2 regions of the Pediococcus ethanolidurans genome follow, and region 1 is predicted to be linked to the other one. Evidence: predicted binding sites of a transcription regulator. Region 1 holds the regulator's gene; the other holds the start of a gene.

The links. Region 1 encodes LexA, which represses DNA repair genes until DNA is damaged. Its sites were predicted from a motif close to CNAACANNTGTTNG; they were not measured.
Region 2: a site for LexA is predicted at 3,253-3,266, ahead of dinB (DNA polymerase IV). Genes of this name have one in related genera too.

Annotation. Positions count from the first base shown of each region.
Region 1 is NZ_OZ061250.1:1,637,870-1,646,227, forward strand. It holds gene AB3219_RS08120 (DHA2 family efflux MFS transporter permease subunit) at 1-878, opposite strand, end outside; gene AB3219_RS08125 (hydroxymethylglutaryl-CoA synthase) at 1,109-2,275, shown strand; gene AB3219_RS08130 (hypothetical protein) at 2,318-2,950, opposite strand; gene AB3219_RS08135 (hypothetical protein) at 3,092-3,334, shown strand; gene AB3219_RS08140 (glycerate kinase) at 3,345-4,475, shown strand; gene lexA (transcriptional repressor LexA) at 4,533-5,162, opposite strand; gene AB3219_RS08150 (DUF896 domain-containing protein) at 5,298-5,549, shown strand; gene AB3219_RS08155 (YneF family protein) at 5,710-5,937, shown strand; gene AB3219_RS08160 (ABC transporter ATP-binding protein) at 6,044-7,807, shown strand; gene AB3219_RS08165 (ABC transporter ATP-binding protein) at 7,797-8,358, shown strand, end outside.
Region 2 is NZ_OZ061250.1:1,469,466-1,477,823, forward strand. It holds gene tgt (tRNA guanosine(34) transglycosylase Tgt) at 1-1,093, shown strand, start outside; gene yajC (preprotein translocase subunit YajC) at 1,156-1,575, shown strand; gene zwf (glucose-6-phosphate dehydrogenase) at 1,699-3,189, shown strand; gene dinB (DNA polymerase IV) at 3,291-4,415, shown strand; gene AB3219_RS07275 (bifunctional oligoribonuclease/PAP phosphatase NrnA) at 4,512-5,477, shown strand; gene AB3219_RS07280 (DEAD/DEAH box helicase) at 5,481-6,857, shown strand; gene alaS (alanine--tRNA ligase) at 7,107-8,358, shown strand, end outside.

The DNA of each region.
Region 1 (8,358 bases):
GAAAGAATAATGCCAAAATCTAACATAACCAGAATGGCACCAATTCTGAAGTTGGGACGTTCAAAAACATGAAAGTTTAAAATTGGTGCATTAGAGTGTAATTGTCGATAGATATAAGCAACAAGTACTAGCAGTGAAACAACTAAGGTAATCAACACGGTGGCTGAACCCCAACCATAATTACTTGCCATGCTGACTGCCGTGACCAAACCACCAAAACCGATTGTTGATAATAAGATTGAAAAAACGTCAATTCTTGGTTTGGTGAGCTTATTGACGTTTGGTAGATATTTGATGGCAAAAAAAGTACCAATCAACAAAAATGGCACAAACAACCAAAAAATCCAGCGCCAGGAAAGGACTCCTAAAATTATCCCTGATAAAGTCGGGCCAATTGCTGGGGCAAACATAATTACTAAACCAATTAATCCCATTGCCGTACCTAACTTATAGGGCGGAAAAATTAAGGTTGCGACCGTAAACATCAATGGTAACACCAGACCAGTGGCGATTCCTTGAATCATACGACCAATTAGTAAAACAGTGAAACTTGGTGCAATAGCTGAAATAATAGCACCAACCATAAAATCAACTAATCCAAAGATGATAAGTTGACGTGTTGAAAACCATTTGGTAAGTAAACTTGAAAGTGGTAGTACAATCCCAATGATTAACATGTAACCAGTTACTAACCATTGAACGGTACCAACACTAACGTTTAGCTTAACCATCAGGCTTGGTAAAGCAATGTTAAGTGAGGTTTCACTTAGCATTCCGACAAAACCACCAATCAACATGCCCATCATGGCAAGCATGGGATGTTTGACGGGGACTGCCGCTGATGGAGCGGCGGTATTATTCGCAGAACTTTCCGACATAATTAAAAACTCCTTTACTTTTTTATCAGACAAGTGATTACACTAGCATAAATTTTTTCTTCTCGTAAGTTTTTTAAGGAAAAAAGTCGAAGTAAACGCTTTATATATGTGAATCACTAATTTAAGCTTTTTTAAATGTCTGATATCAGATTCAAAGCGGAATCTTTTTATATGTTAAAATAAATACAAAAGTTTTATGTTTACAGAAAAATGGCGGAGGGTAAATGAACGTGAAAGTTGGAATAGATAGAATTGGATTTTATACACCAAAATGGTATGTAGACATGGCTAAATTGGCTCGTACACGAAATGAAGATCCTAACAAATATCTAATTGGAATTGGTCAACGCAAGCAGGCAGTGATTCCAAACTCGCAGGATGCGGTAACCATGGCGGCTAATGCAGCCGATCAAATTATTGATGATGATAATCGTCAAAAAATTGATCTTATTTTGTTTGGTACTGAATCTGGTATCGACAATTCTAAGTCGGCGGCAATTTATCTTCAACACCTACTGAAATTACCCAATACAGTTCAAAGTGTGGAACTAAAACAAGCGTGTTATGCTATGACGGCTGGTGTTCAATTGGCAAAAGATCATGTATTAGCGCATGCAGACAGTCAGGTGTTAGTGATTGGTGCAGATATTGCCCGGTATGGTTTGCATACTCCGGGAGAGCCCACTCAAGGTGGTGGTGCCATGGCGGTGATTATTAGTGCTAATCCTGCAATTTTAAGCATTGAAGAAGGGTCGGCTCATTATGTGGCAGACATTATGGACTTTTGGCGACCTTTATATGAAACTCAAGCACTAGTTGACGGTAAGTATTCATCACAACAGTACATTGATTTTTTTCAACGAACCTTTACGCAATATCAAAAACAAACCAATTTAAAGATTTCTGAGTTACAAGCAATTGTGTTTCATCTTCCCTATACAAAAATGGGTTTAAAAGCCTTAAGAGCTATTTTATCGAAAACCAGTGAAATACATGCAAATCAATTATTACGAGAGTTTGAGTATTCACGAATGTTTAATCGGGAAGTGGGAAATCTTTATACCGGTTCGCTTTATTTGAGTCTGTTGTCATTATTGATTAATAGTGAAAGTTTGAATGCTGGTCAAAAAATCGGTCTGTTTAGTTATGGATCTGGAGCAGAAGGCGAGTTCTATGTGACGACTGTTCAACCGAATTTTAAAGATGCTTTAAATATACCAATAATCACTAAAATCTTGTCACAACGAGAAGAATTAGAAATTCCCGTCTACGAAAAGATGTTTGCTTCACAAATGCCACTGACTAATGCAGACTTTGAAACGGACTACCAGGCAGACGATGCCAAATTCTATTTAAGCGGTCAAAAAAATCAACAAAGACAGTATCGAAGTCGTTAAAAAAATCAATCTGACAATTTTTATCAGATTGATCTTTTTTAATTATTTAAAATAGTTGTAAGTAATTGTGCCATCTTTAGCGGTCAAAACTGGCTTGGAATTATCATTTGGATTCATTAGGGATACAGAATAATTACTGCCTAAATTCTTTTTGATAGATAGCGAAAGTTTTTTGAAATTAGTGGCTATCTGATCAAAATTAGCAGCCTTAGCGTTTGACGGTGTTTTGACTAAGGACTTTAAGGAACTCACAAACTGTTTATTGGTTGGTTTTACATAGAATGCCTTGTCTGATTTGTTGAAACTAACTGTACCCGTTCCTGTATAGTTTTTTTGTAAAGATTTCAAAATGTTGTTTTCTTTGACAGACTGAGCAGCTTTTTTCTGCTTTGTTGTTTCATCTGGAAAAGCATTTTTACCGGCACTGGAAAAAGTACTAGAAAAACTCTTAGAAGAATTTGCTTTTGATTGTATAGAAGTGGATGTTGTGTTTTGTGTACTAGATTTTGATTTTTGCCAAAAAGGTAAATTAAATCCACTATAGATAATTAATCCCAAACAAACCACGGTGAATAGAATTGGTGAAAATAAACGTTCGCTGTTTTGAATCACCATACTTAGTCGAAGTATGGATAAAATAAGTGCACTGATTGCCATAATGAACAAAAATAACATATAAATTCCCCTTACTGATCATTTTCTTTAATTATCACGCAAACCAAGCAAAACTACAATATGAATACGAGCCATATTTGTTGTTTACACACAAAACTAATTGTTATCATGAATATATATTAATAATTGGTGGCGATAAAAATGCTGACTAAATTCAAAGTAGGAATGTTAATAAAATGTCGAAAATGTGATGATTTAGATTTTCCTTTTATTGGAAAGATTATCAATATCTTAAGAACAAAATTGGTAGTTGAAATTCTGCAAATTAATGATCAGGATCGTTACAAAGCCTCATTAATTCAGTATAATACAGTTGTTGAGGCAACAAACTGTGTTCCAATTCAGTTTATTCGTGCTAATAAAATAAAAAAACATTTTAAATGAAGGTCTTTCGATGAAAATTATTGTAGCTCCTGATTCTTTCAAAAATAGTATGACTGCAAAACAGGCAACCGATCAAATAATTAATGGTTTAAAATCAATAGACAGTCATTTAAATTGTATTCCTTTGCCAATGGCGGATGGTGGTGAGGGTACCATGTCTGTTCTGATGACTCAATTAGGCGGTACTATTCATAAAGTTCAGGTCAAAGATGCGTTGGGACGTCCCATAGATGCTCAATTTGGAATTAACACAACGCGAAGAATAGCTGTGATCGACATGGCTTCGGCAAGTGGTATAGAACATTTAAAACCAGAAGAACTAAATCCGTTAAAAACGTCTACCTTTGGTACTGGTCAATTAATTCAAGCTTGTTTAAAATATAAACCTAAAGAAATTTTTCTGGGTGTTGGTGGTAGTGCTACTAATGATGGCGGAGTTGGTGCGGCAACTGCACTTGGTTATCACTTTTTTAATGATCAAGATAGACCAGTTGCTTCTGGTAATCAGGGGTTGGCACAATTAACGAAAATTGAAAAACCACAGAATTTAAGTTCTTTACCACGGATTTTAGTGTTTAACGATGTTGCTAATCCCTTGTTAGGGGAAAATGGTGCTTCCAAAATATTTGGACCTCAAAAAGGAGCCACCCCCAATATGATAATAAAATTAGAAAATAATTTGGCTCAATTATCGAGAATTGTGAAACGAGATCTGGGTACTGATTATACTAATGATTGGGGAACTGGCAGTGCTGGTGGACTGGGCTTTGGACTAAAAACCTTTTTTGATGCTAAACTTGTATCAGGGATTAATAAAATGTTAGAAGTAGCTCAGTTTGAGAAACTATGCCAAGATGCAGATTTTGTAATAACTGGTGAAGGTTCTTTTGATACTCAATCAAAAAGTGGCAAGGTTCCTTTTGGTATCGCAAAAGCTAGTTTGAAATGGAATTCAAATTGTCAAATTGTAATTTTAGCGGGCAAAGTGGCTGCAAATTTAGTTGACCTTCCCCAAAATATCAGATTAATCAAAAATATTAATGACGAAGTACCAGAGTCACAAAGGACTATTCAAAATGGTCAGGAAAATATTCGACAAACAGCTCGTTGGTTAGCACTTCACCATTTTGATAAGAACTAAAATAGCGTGAATAAAAAGCTCCGCGATTTTTTTATCGCGGAGCTTTTTGTTTTAAATCTAATATATTTGATCGCGATACAATCCCACTACTCGGCCAAGAATGCTAACATTCTTAAGAATAATAGGTGCCATCGTGTCATTTTCTGGTTGTAAGCGAATATGATCTGATTCCTTGAAGAATCTTTTACAAGTTGCTTCATTTTCGTCAGTCATTGCAATGACAATATCACCGTTATCTGCCGATGTTTGTTTACGGACAATTACTTGATCGCCATTTAAAATTCCTGCTTGAATCATACTTTCTCCACGAATGGTCAACATAAATAGTTCGCCATCCTCGTGTTCAAATTCTGGCGGAAGTGGAAAGAAGTCGGTTGCTTCTTCAACTGCTAAAATTGGGACACCGGCTGTCACAGTACCTAAAACCGGAATTTTATGTGGCGTGGCACTTACGCCAAGTTCCTCAAGGCCAAGAGGGGTAATTTCTAAAGCTCTTGGTTTTGTGGGATCTTTTTGTAGGAGTCCCTTTTTTTGGAGCCTTTCAATGTGTCCATGCACTGTGGATGTTGATGAAAGAGAGACTGCTTCGCCAATTTCTCGAACAGTTGGCGGATATCCTTTTTCGTTTACCTTATCATATATGTATCGAAGTACAGCGACTTGTTTGCTTTCTGAAGATTTTGACATATTGGGCACCTCGCATTTTCTTGTTCTCATTTTAACATAGCTTTTTGGTGGATTCAAACAAATGTTCGGTTTAATTTTTTGAAAAAATGAGTGTAACAGTGTAGTATTATGAATAAAGAAATCGGGAGTGAAAAAATGACAGAAGATAAAGAATTTCAAAAATTAATCCAACGAATCAACGAGTTGGCACATAAAGCAAAAAATGAGGGCTTAACCGATCTTGAAATCATTGAGCGTAAAGAATTACGCCAGAAATATCTGAAACGATTTCGTGAGGGTTTTAAAAGCCAAGTTGAGATGATGCGTGTTTTCGATAAGAGTGGCAAGGAAGTCACTCCAGAAAAGGTCAAAAAAGTACAACGTAAAAAGGGTTTAAGAAATGATTAAAGACTCTATTTTTGTTTTATAATTTTACTTTAATCTTTTCTTATTTAAAATTAATGTTAAAATAAGAGGTATTAAGAAATAAATCGAGACTACCTCTTTTATTTTGGAATAATTTTGTGTACTATGAATTAGTATACATATTTGTTAGGAGGTTAGGACTTTGTCAACTGGAATTTGGATTGTAATCGTTATTATTGCATTATTACTTGGAGCGGTCGGTGGATTTTTTGCTGCTCGTAAATATATGGAAAGTTATCTTAAAAATAATCCTCCGATCAATGAAGAAATGTTGCGGACTATGATGTTGCAAATGGGACAAAAACCATCGCAAAAAAAGTTACATCAAATGATGAACTCTATGCAGAATCAAGCAAAACATCAAAAGTAGTTTCAAACAATTTTATGAATGATAAAGGACAAAGATTATTTTTGTCCTTTTTTTGTTGCCAAAATTTGGAGGAGATAACAGAAGTTAATTAGTAGGAGGGTAAATCGTGTCAATTTTTCGTAAATTAGCTTGGTTTTTTAAAATAGAAAAATGGAATTATTTAATTGGCGTACTATTCTTGTTGCTTGTTGCTATTTTAAATGTTGTACCACCAAAAATTATTGGTAATTTAGTTCAAGAAATAAGTACCAAGGATTTAACTGGTGTTTCGTTAGCGATATCGTTAGTAATTCTTGCTTCGGTGGGGGTCTTACAGTATCTTTTTCGCTATATTTGGCGTGCACGAATTTTTGGCGGCGCAGCAAGACTTGAAAAAACGTTAAGAAGCCGCTTATTTACGCATTATATGCAAATGGATCAAACATTTTATCAAGAACACCGAACCGGCGATTTGATGGCACATGCGACAAATGATCTTCAGGCGATTCAACAGGTTGCTGGTTCCGGAATATTATCGTTTGCGGATTCTATTATTACCGGTATTACAACCATTATTGCCATGATGACCCTTGTAGATTGGCGACTCACTTTATTAGCGATGATTCCATTTCCATTGTTAGCAATTAGTGCGGGCTATTTAGGTACAAAAATTCATATTGCGTTTCGTAAATCACAAGCAGCTTTTTCCCGTCTGAACAATAAAACACAGGAAAGTATTATGGGGATTAAGGTCATCAAATCGCTCGGTCAGGATAAGGAAGATATTGCTGATTTTAAGCGGTTAGTTGATGAAACGATTCAAATTAACCGAAAAGTTAATATGCTTGATGCACTTTTTAATCCAATGACAACCGTTTTGATCGGTGTTTCATACATGATTACACTCGTTTTGGGAGGATCTTTTGTAGTTCATAATGTTATTAATATTGGGCAATTGGTTTCCTTCATTTCATATATCACTATGTTAATTTGGCCAATGTTTGCAATTGGTAACTTGTTTAACATTATGGAACGTGGAAATGCGAGTTATGATCGGGTGAACTTATTACTACATGCAAGATCAAGCATCATTGATGATAAACATGCATTGAAAAAACGTGCCACCGGTGATTTGAATTTTAATATTAAAAGTTTTACCTATCCAGGAGATGAACAAAGAAGTTTAACAGACGTACGTTTCACACTTCCTGCAGGACATACGATTGGACTTGTCGGTAGAGTTGGTACTGGAAAATCAACCATCATGAAACTAATTTTGCGGGAGTTTGACGATTATAAAGGGGCAATTTCGGTTGGTGGCATTAATATTAAAGACTATGCTCTAAATTCTTATCTACCATCCTTAGGGTACGTGCCGGAAGAAAGTTTTTTATTCTCAGATACAATTAAGAATAATATTCGGTTTGGAAATTTTGAGGCTTCAGATGATGCAGTCATTGAAGCGGCAAAAAAGAGCGATTTATATGCAGATATATTAGATCAACCAAATCAGTTTGATACCGAAGTCGGTGAACAAGGTGTTTCTTTGTCGGGTGGACAACGGCAACGGCTTGCTATTGCCAGAGCTTTAATTATTAATCCCGAAATGCTCCTTCTTGATGATGCGCTGTCGGCGGTTGATGGTGAAACAGAACATGCAATTTTACAAGAATTACGACAAGAACGTAAAGATAAAACGACTATCATTGCAGCACATCGATTGAGCAGTGTCATGAATGCTAATGAAATTTTGGTTCTTGATGATGGTAAAATTATTCAAAGAGGTACTCATGCAGAATTGATGGCTCAAAAGGGTTGGTATCAAGATATGTTCCGCCGTCAACAAATGGAAACTAAGATTGAAAAGGAGGGTGATTTGAATGCAGAGTAAAAAAGAATCAATTTGGTCACATACAATGACGACCAAGGAACAAATGCAAACCATCAAACGAATGCTACCTTTCACTAAACCCTTCTTAAAACAGTTTATTGTGGCGATTATTTTTGCAGGAATTGTAAGTGTCATCAATATTTTATTACCAAGACTGATTCAATTTTATATGGATCATTATTTAGTGCATAGTTCGACACCTCTTTCAATTATGTTTATGTTTGCTGGCCTATATTTTTTGGGCGCTATTCTACAAGCCGTTTTCCAATTTGGACAAACGTTTTTGTATGCAATGGGTGCTGAACGTACGTTGGAACGCATTCGTGTGTTACTTTTCCAAAAATTGCACAAACTAGGTATGAGCTATTTTGATGCCACACCTGCTGGGTCAATTGTTTCTCGAGTAACAAACGATACAATGAGTTTACAAGATTTCTGGACTTTGTTTTTAACGTTAATTGTTGGTATTTTCGGCATAGCTTCAGCTTTAGTTGCAATGTTTACAACCGATGTTAAAATCACGTGGGCAACATTAGCATTATTACCATTTT
Region 2 (8,358 bases), 170 kb from region 1:
AGCACGATTGGGAGAAATTGAAACACCACATGGCACGTTTCCTACCCCAATTTTTATGCCAGTAGGAACCCAGGCAACGGTGAAAGCAATGTCACCAGAAGAACTCGAAGATATTGGTGCTGATATTATTCTTTCAAATACGTATCATTTATGGGTACGACCTGGTGAAGACATTGTGAAAGAAGCTGGTGGCCTTCACAAGTTTATGAATTGGAAGAGAGGAATTTTGACTGATTCTGGTGGCTTCCAAGTTTTTTCATTAGCAAAATTACGTGATATCTCCGAAGAGGGAGTTCATTTTCGTAATGAAATCAGTGGTGCAAAGATGTTTCTCAGCCCTGAAAAGGCAATTCAAATTGAAAATGATTTGGGTCCTGATATTATGATGAGTTTTGATGAATGTCCGCCCTTCTTTGAAAGCTACGAGTACGTTAAAAATTCAGTAGAAAGAACAAGCAGGTGGGCAGAACGTGGATTAAAGGCCCATCAAAATCCCGATTGGCAAGCTTTGTTTGGTATTGTACAGGGAGCAGGGTTTAAGGCCTTAAGAGAACAAAGCGCAAAGGACTTGGTAAGTTTAGATTTTCCGGGTTATTCCATTGGTGGTTTATCCGTAGGCGAATCAAAGGATGAAATGAATCGCGTTTTGGAGTTTACAACCCCGTTGTTGCCTGAAAACAAGCCACGTTACTTAATGGGCGTTGGTTCGCCTGATTCGTTAATTGATGGTGTAATTCGAGGTGTGGATATGTTTGATTGTGTTTTGCCAACCCGAATTGCCCGTAATGGTACTTGTATGACGTCTCATGGACGCTTAGTGGTAAAGAATGCCAAATATGCGCGTGACTTTACACCAATTGACGATAATTGCAACTGCTATACTTGTCGAAACTTTACGAGAGCGTATGTCCGTCACTTGATGAAAACCGACGAAACGTTTGGGTTGCGTTTAACTAGTATTCATAATACTTATTTCTTAGTTCATTTAATGAAACAGGTGCGTCAGGCCATTAAAGATGATAATTTATTGGAATTTAGAGAAGCTTTCTTTGAAGAATACGGGTATAATCAAGCGCATCCAAAGAATTTTTAAATTCACTGGAAGTTAACAGTAATATTTGATACAGTTAAGATAAAGAAAATGAGGTGTTTATATTGGTATTAGGAGCAAATGCAAGTTTCGGTGGTGCCGGAAGTATTATTTTTATTGTTTTAATTTTTGGATTAATGTATTTTATGATGATTCGTCCACAAAAAAAACAACAACAAAAACATCAAGAAATGATGAGCAAGCTTCAAGTCGGTGATAAGGTTGTGACAATTGGCCGTTTACACGGAGTTGTTGACAAAGTCGATAATGACGCAAAAACCGTGACATTAGATTGTGACGGAATTTACTTGGTATTTGATCGGACGGCAATTATGCGTGTAGATCACGTAGAAGCTGTTCAACCAGCACCCAAAGCAACTGATGAAGCAGAATCAACAGACGATAAGACTGCCGATGATGAAGCAACAAAGGCACCAGATGCACCAGCTGACGATTCAACTGATGATGATGCAAATAATAAATAGATAGTTTAAAAAATTTGAAACTTTTTTTAGTTTCAAATTTTTTTTGAGTTTTATAAGTTGTGTATTTTGTACGAAAGTTTCATAATTGAAACGAACAGATATTGTGAAAGCGGGGCAAATTTGATGACACAGCAAGCGTTATTTATTATTTTTGGAGGAACAGGTGATTTAGCGTATCGCAAATTGTATCCCTCATTATTTCGTTTGTATGAAAAAGGATATTTGAAGGACAACTTTGCCGTTATTGGAACGGCACGCCGTCCTTGGACAGATGATCACTATCATGAAGTTGTTATGAACGCAGTTGCTGATGATGGTCATGAGTCAGATCGTACTAATAGCGAGTTGGCTCGCAAATTTGCCAGCCATTTTTATTATCAATCACATAATGTGAATGATACCGAACATTATGTAGCTTTGAGAAATTTGGCCGATAAACTAGATGAAAAATATAATTTACAGGGAAATCGAATTTATTATTTAGCTATGGCACCACGATTTTTCGGAACTATTGCGGCTCATCTCAAATCTGAAAAGTTAATTACAGACCACGGATATAATCGATTGATTATTGAAAAACCATTTGGAAGAGACCTTAAAACAGCTAAGGAACTTAATGATGATATTTCTGCTTCTTTTTCTGAAGATCAGATTTATCGAATTGATCATTATTTGGGTAAAGAGGCTATTCAAAGTATTGCTGCATTACGGTTTGGCAATCAAGTGATCTCATCGCTTTGGAATAAAGAACATATTGATAATATTCAGATCACCTTGGCAGAATCACTGGGTGTTGAGGAACGTGCCGGATATTATGAAACAGCAGGTGCTTTGCGAGATATGGTGCAAAATCATATTTTACAAATTGTTTCTCTGTTAACGATGGAAAAACCAAGTGAGTATACGGCTTCAGAATTGCGTGATCGCAAAGTTGAAGCTCTTCAAAATATTAAAGTCTATTCAAAAGAAGAGGCTTTGAATAATTTTGTGCGTGGTCAATATGGCGAAGATGCGGATCGTACTCAATCTGATTATCGACACGAAGAAGGAACAGATGAGCAATCGCAAATTGAAACTTTTGTTTCCGGAAAATTAGAAACCAAAAATAAGACTTTAGCGGGTGTTCCTATCTATGTACGAACGGGTAAACGATTAGCAAGAAAGTCAACTCAAATTAATGTGGTGTTTAAAAATGTTCAGACAAATATTTTTAAGGCTACCGGAGCAGATGATAGTAATCTGAATCAAAATGTCTTGACCTTGTTCATTGAGCCTGATCAGGGTTATCACTTTGACTTAAATGTTAAGAGTGGTAATCAGAGTTATGGTATTATGCCAATTCATTTGGATTATCATAAAACTTCTGCGGAAAAAGCAAAAATTCCAGAAGCTTATGAAAAGTTAATTCATGACGCTCTTGATGGCAATCGGACCAACTTTGCGCATTGGCATGAAGTTGCACAAGCATGGCGAATTGTTGATGTTATCCGCGATGCTTGGGATGGCGAAAAAGCAGATTTTCCAAATTATGTTAGTGGTTCAATGGGGCCGCAAGCATCTCAATATCTATTAAAACGCGATCATAGAGAATGGATATTTGATGCTACCAACTAAACAAAAATGAAAACGGATTTTGGAATGAATATTTTCTAAGATCCGTTTTCATTTGCTTGCTTTCAAACGTATGTTCGGATAAACTGGATTTGGGTGATAAAATGGATGCAAGTATTGAGATTCTTCCCATACATGTGAATACTTCTAGAAAAATAATCCATGTGGATATGGATGCATTCTACGCTTCAATTGAAGAACGAGAAAATCCAGAATTACGTCTGAACCCATTAGTAGTGGCAAGAGATCCACGCCAAACTGGTGGTAAAGGGGTTGTGGCAACTGCAAACTATCTTGCGCGAAAAAAGGGTGTTCATTCTGCGATGAGTGCACAAAAAGCGTTGGAGCTGTGTCCAGAGGCAACTTTTAAAACACCAGACTTCACGTTATATCGAAAAGTTTCGGATCAAATTCATGAAATTTTTGCTGAATATACGGAAATGATTGAACCGGTTGCTTTTGATGAAGCCTATTTGGACGTCACACATAATAAAAAACAGATTGAGAGTGCAGTGGAAGTTGCACACCAAATCCAAAGTGAAATTTATGCTAAGACACAGTTGACTTGTTCAACGGGTATTTCGTACAATAAATTTTTAGCAAAATTGGCTTCAGAATATCAAAAACCAGTTGGCGTGGCAGTAGTCTTACCAGAAGATGTTCGTGAATTTCTAGATAAGCTGCCAATCGAAAAGTTTCGCGGCGTTGGTAAAAAAACGGTTCCCAAAATGCATGATTTAAAAATTTTCAATGGCCAGGATCTTTATAAAAGAAGTGAATTGGAGTTGATTCATCATTTTGGTCGTTTTGGGGACGTTTTATACCACCATGTACGTGGTTCTGATGATCGCCCTGTGGCATACCAAAGAGAACGAAAATCAATTGGTAAGGAAAGAACGTACAATCCTAATTTGACGTCCGAATTAGAAATTGAAGATGAACTAAAATTCTTGGCCCAAAAAGTGGCCGAAACGATGAAACAAAAACAAAAACACGGGAAAACGTTAGTCTTAAAGGTGAGATATTCAGATTTTGAAACAATTACTAAACGGCAAACCTTCACAGAATTCTTAGATAATAGCGAAGAAACCTATCTTTTTTATGCGCGGCAATTATTTGATGAATTTGGAAATAGCCAGCGAGGTATTCGATTATTAGGAATTACACTAACAAATTTAGCGGGTATGAATTTTGAAAACATGACATTGCCTTTATTTAATCAAGACTGATTTCTTGTTTTGTATTTAACCTTAAAAGCTAGTATACTGGGATGAAGTGAAAACACGCATTCCTTTTAATTTAGTTTGAAACAGAAAGAAGAAATTATGACACTGCAGCAAGAAATTTTTGAACAAATCAAAAAACATCAACGAATTATTATTCACCGACATCAGCGACCAGATCCGGATGCAATTGGATCTCAAATTGGTTTAGCTGAAATTATTCATGCATCATTCCCAATGAAGACGGTGTTAGCAGTGGGAAAACAAATCAGTGGTTTATCTTGGATTGGTAATATGGATGTTGCCGATGATGATGACTACGATGATGCGTTGGTTATTGTAACCGACACGGCTAATCCGCCCCGGGTGGATGATAATCGCTATACTAATGGCCAAGAATTAATTAAGATCGATCATCATCCAAATGATGATCCCTATGGTGATTTAATCTGGGTGCTGCCGAATGCTTCCAGTAGTTCCGAAATGGTTTTTGATTTTTATCATCAATTTAAAAAAGAACTTAAGTTAACGCCAAAAGCCGCTGAAGCTTTATATGCGGGTATTCTTGGCGATACTGGTCGTTTCTTGTATCCAGCGACGACGCCACATACATTACGTGTAGCAGCTTCATTAATGGCAACAGGTTTTGATGTAACGGCGGTTAATCAGAAGTTAGATAGTATTGCATTACCAGTGGCACGTCTTTCTGCTTATGTTTACGAAAATTTAGAAATTACGGATGCAGGGGCGGCTACAGTTTGTCTGACCGCAGAAGTATTGGATAAATTTGATTTAAAGGATGCGGGCACCGCGGGAGTCGTACCGCTCCCCGGAAAAATTGATTCTGTCGTTTGTTGGGCAATTTTTGTTATTCAACGAGATGGAACTTATCGTGTACGTTTACGTTCAAAAGGTCCAACAATTAATGAACTTGCTAAAAAACATGATGGAGGCGGTCATGCTTTAGCAAGTGGGGCAAAAGCAAAAGACTTAGATGAAGTAAAGGTCATCAAAAATGAATTGGCCGAAATTGCCACTGCTTATCAGAAGAAGAACAAGAAGGAGTAATTAATGAAAAACGGTTTTACAGAGTTTAATTTGCAACCATTTCTGCTCACCGCATTAAAAGAAATTAATTTTAATCAACCAACACCGGTTCAAGAAAAGTTGATTCCAGTGATTGAAGCAGGAAAAAGTGTGATTGGGCAATCTCAAACGGGTAGTGGCAAAACACATACCTTTTTATTGCCTATTTTGAATCATATTGATCCTCAAAAACAACAGGTGCAGGTTGTTATTACGACACCAAGTCGTGAACTTGCTTATCAAATTCATACTGCTGCACGACAACTGGTGAAATTTTCTGATAGCGAGATTGAAATTGGAAACTATGTTGGTGGAACAGATAAAAAACGGCAAATTAAAAAGTTAAAGCACCGTCAACCACAAGTGGTTATTGGGACACCTGGAAGAGTTTGGGACTTGATTAGTAGTCAAGCACTGGATGTTCATTTGGCTGCCCAGTTTGTGGTGGACGAGGCTGATATGACACTTGATATGGGCTTCTTAAATGAAGTGGATAAGATTGCCGCAAGTTTGCCTAAAAAACTACAGATGATGGTTTTCTCGGCAACCATTCCGCATTCACTAAATATCTTTTTAAAGAAATATATGGTTAATCCAGTCATTGAGGAAATCCCTGTACAAAGTATAATTAGTCCAACAATTGAGAATTGGTTGATTTCTACCAAGAGTAAGGGTAAAAATAACGTGATTCATCAACTTTTAACTATTGGAGAACCTTACCTTGTACTTATCTTTTGTAATACCAAAGAGCGTGTTGATGAATTAACTTATTATTTAAAAAATAAAGGTCTAAAAGTTGCCAAAGTCCATGGTGGCGTCCCACCTCGCGAACGAAAACGTGTCATGAAAGAGATTCATAATCTTGATTTCCAATTTGTTGTTGCAACTGATTTGGCTGCCCGAGGAATTGATATCGAGGGCGTTTCAATGGTAATCAATGATGGTATTCCTGATGATTTGGACTTCTTTATCCATCGTGTTGGTCGAACTGGGCGAAATGGTATGTCAGGGATAGCAATTACTTTGTATGAACCCGGCGAAGAGGCTAAGGTTTCAGAAATTGAAAAATTAGATGTCAAGTTTCAACCTAAGGCAATTAAAAATGGTGAAGTAGTTGATTCCTACGACCGTAATCGCCGAACAACACGTGTTAAAGATCATCATAAGTTGGATCCTACAATGGTTGGAATGGTTAAAAAGAAGAAACGCAAGGTTAAACCTGGATATAAACGTCGTATTAAAAAAGCAATTGAAATTCAAGATCAAAGAGATCGACGAGTTGCTAAACATCAAGAATTTCTTAAAACAAAACGACAGAAAATTAAACAGAATCGTGCTAAACGAAATTCAGGGGAGCATTGACAAGCAGTTATTTTCTGCAATATAATAGTTTTTGGTTAAGGACATATTAAAATTAATAAAATTTCAGAAACGTTTTGGCTAATGTGAAAAACGATTTTATGGTTTTAAGGCTACCTTATAAGAAGATTCGCGACTCTGCGTTAAAGAGCTTAAGAGGTAAACGATCAAGATCGTTGCAAGTAAAGTGGTACCGCGCTAAGGCGTCTTTACTAGCAACGGTCTTTTTATGTGATTAGAAAGGGAAAAGATATGGAAAAGAAATCAAGTAGTGAAATCAGACAAATGTTTTTAGATTTTTTTCAATCTAAAGGTCATATTATTGAACCTAGTGCTTCATTAGTTCCTCATGACGATCCAACGCTGTTATGGATTAATTCTGGAGTAGCTACAATGAAAAAATATTTTGATGGTAGTGTAGTTCCAGAAGTGCCACGTTTGACCAGTTCTCAAAAAAGTATTCGTACAAACGATATTGAAAATGTGGGGCATACAGCGCGTCATCATACCTTATTTGAAATGTTAGGCAATTTCTCCGTTGGTGATTATTTTAAAGAAGAAGCCATTACCTGGGCTTGGGAACTTTTAACGAGTCCTAAATGGTTCGCAATGGACGCAAATAAGTTGTTTATTACAGTTTATCCTAAGGATACGGATGCTAAGAAATACTGGGAGGCTGTAGGAGTTCCCGCGGATCATATTATTGCGGTGGAAGATAACTTTTGGGATATTGGTGAGGGTCCTAGTGGTCCTGATTCTGAAATCTTCTATGATCGTGGTGAATCTTTCAATAATTTGGCTGCTGATGATCCAGAAAATTACCCTGGTGGTGAAAATGAACGTTACCTGGAGATCTGGAATATTGTCTTTTCACAGTTTAACCATAAACCAGATGGTTCCTATGAACCGTTGCCCCATAAAAACATTGATACGGGGATGGGACTTGAACGGGTTGTTTCCATTTTTCAAAATGCACCAACTAATTTTGAAACTGACTTGTTCTTACCTTTAATCCATAAAACAGAAACTTTCAGCGGAAAAACTTACAATGACGATAAGGAACAAGATGTGGCATTCAAGGTTATTGCCGATCATGCGCGCGCAATCACATTTGCTATTGGCGATGGGGCGTTACCTTCAAATGAAGGACGTGGCTATGTTATTCGACGTTTAATCCGGAGAGCCGTAATGTATGGTCAAAAATTAGGAATTGAAAAAAGTTTTCTATACAAGTTGGTTCCTGTCGTTGGTGAAATCATGAAATCTTATTATCCAGAAGTTTTAGAGCAAAAGGATTATATTGCCAAGGTTGTTGAATCTGAAGAAAGTCGTTTTAATGAAACCTTAAATGATGGTGTTCATTTACTCGATCAAATCATTGCGAAAACAAAAGCAGCTAATGAGACTAAAATTTCTGGTAGTAATGCATTTAAGCTTTTTGATACTTATGGTTTTCCACTGGATCTAACGATGGAGTATGCTCATGATGAAGGCTTAGAAGTTG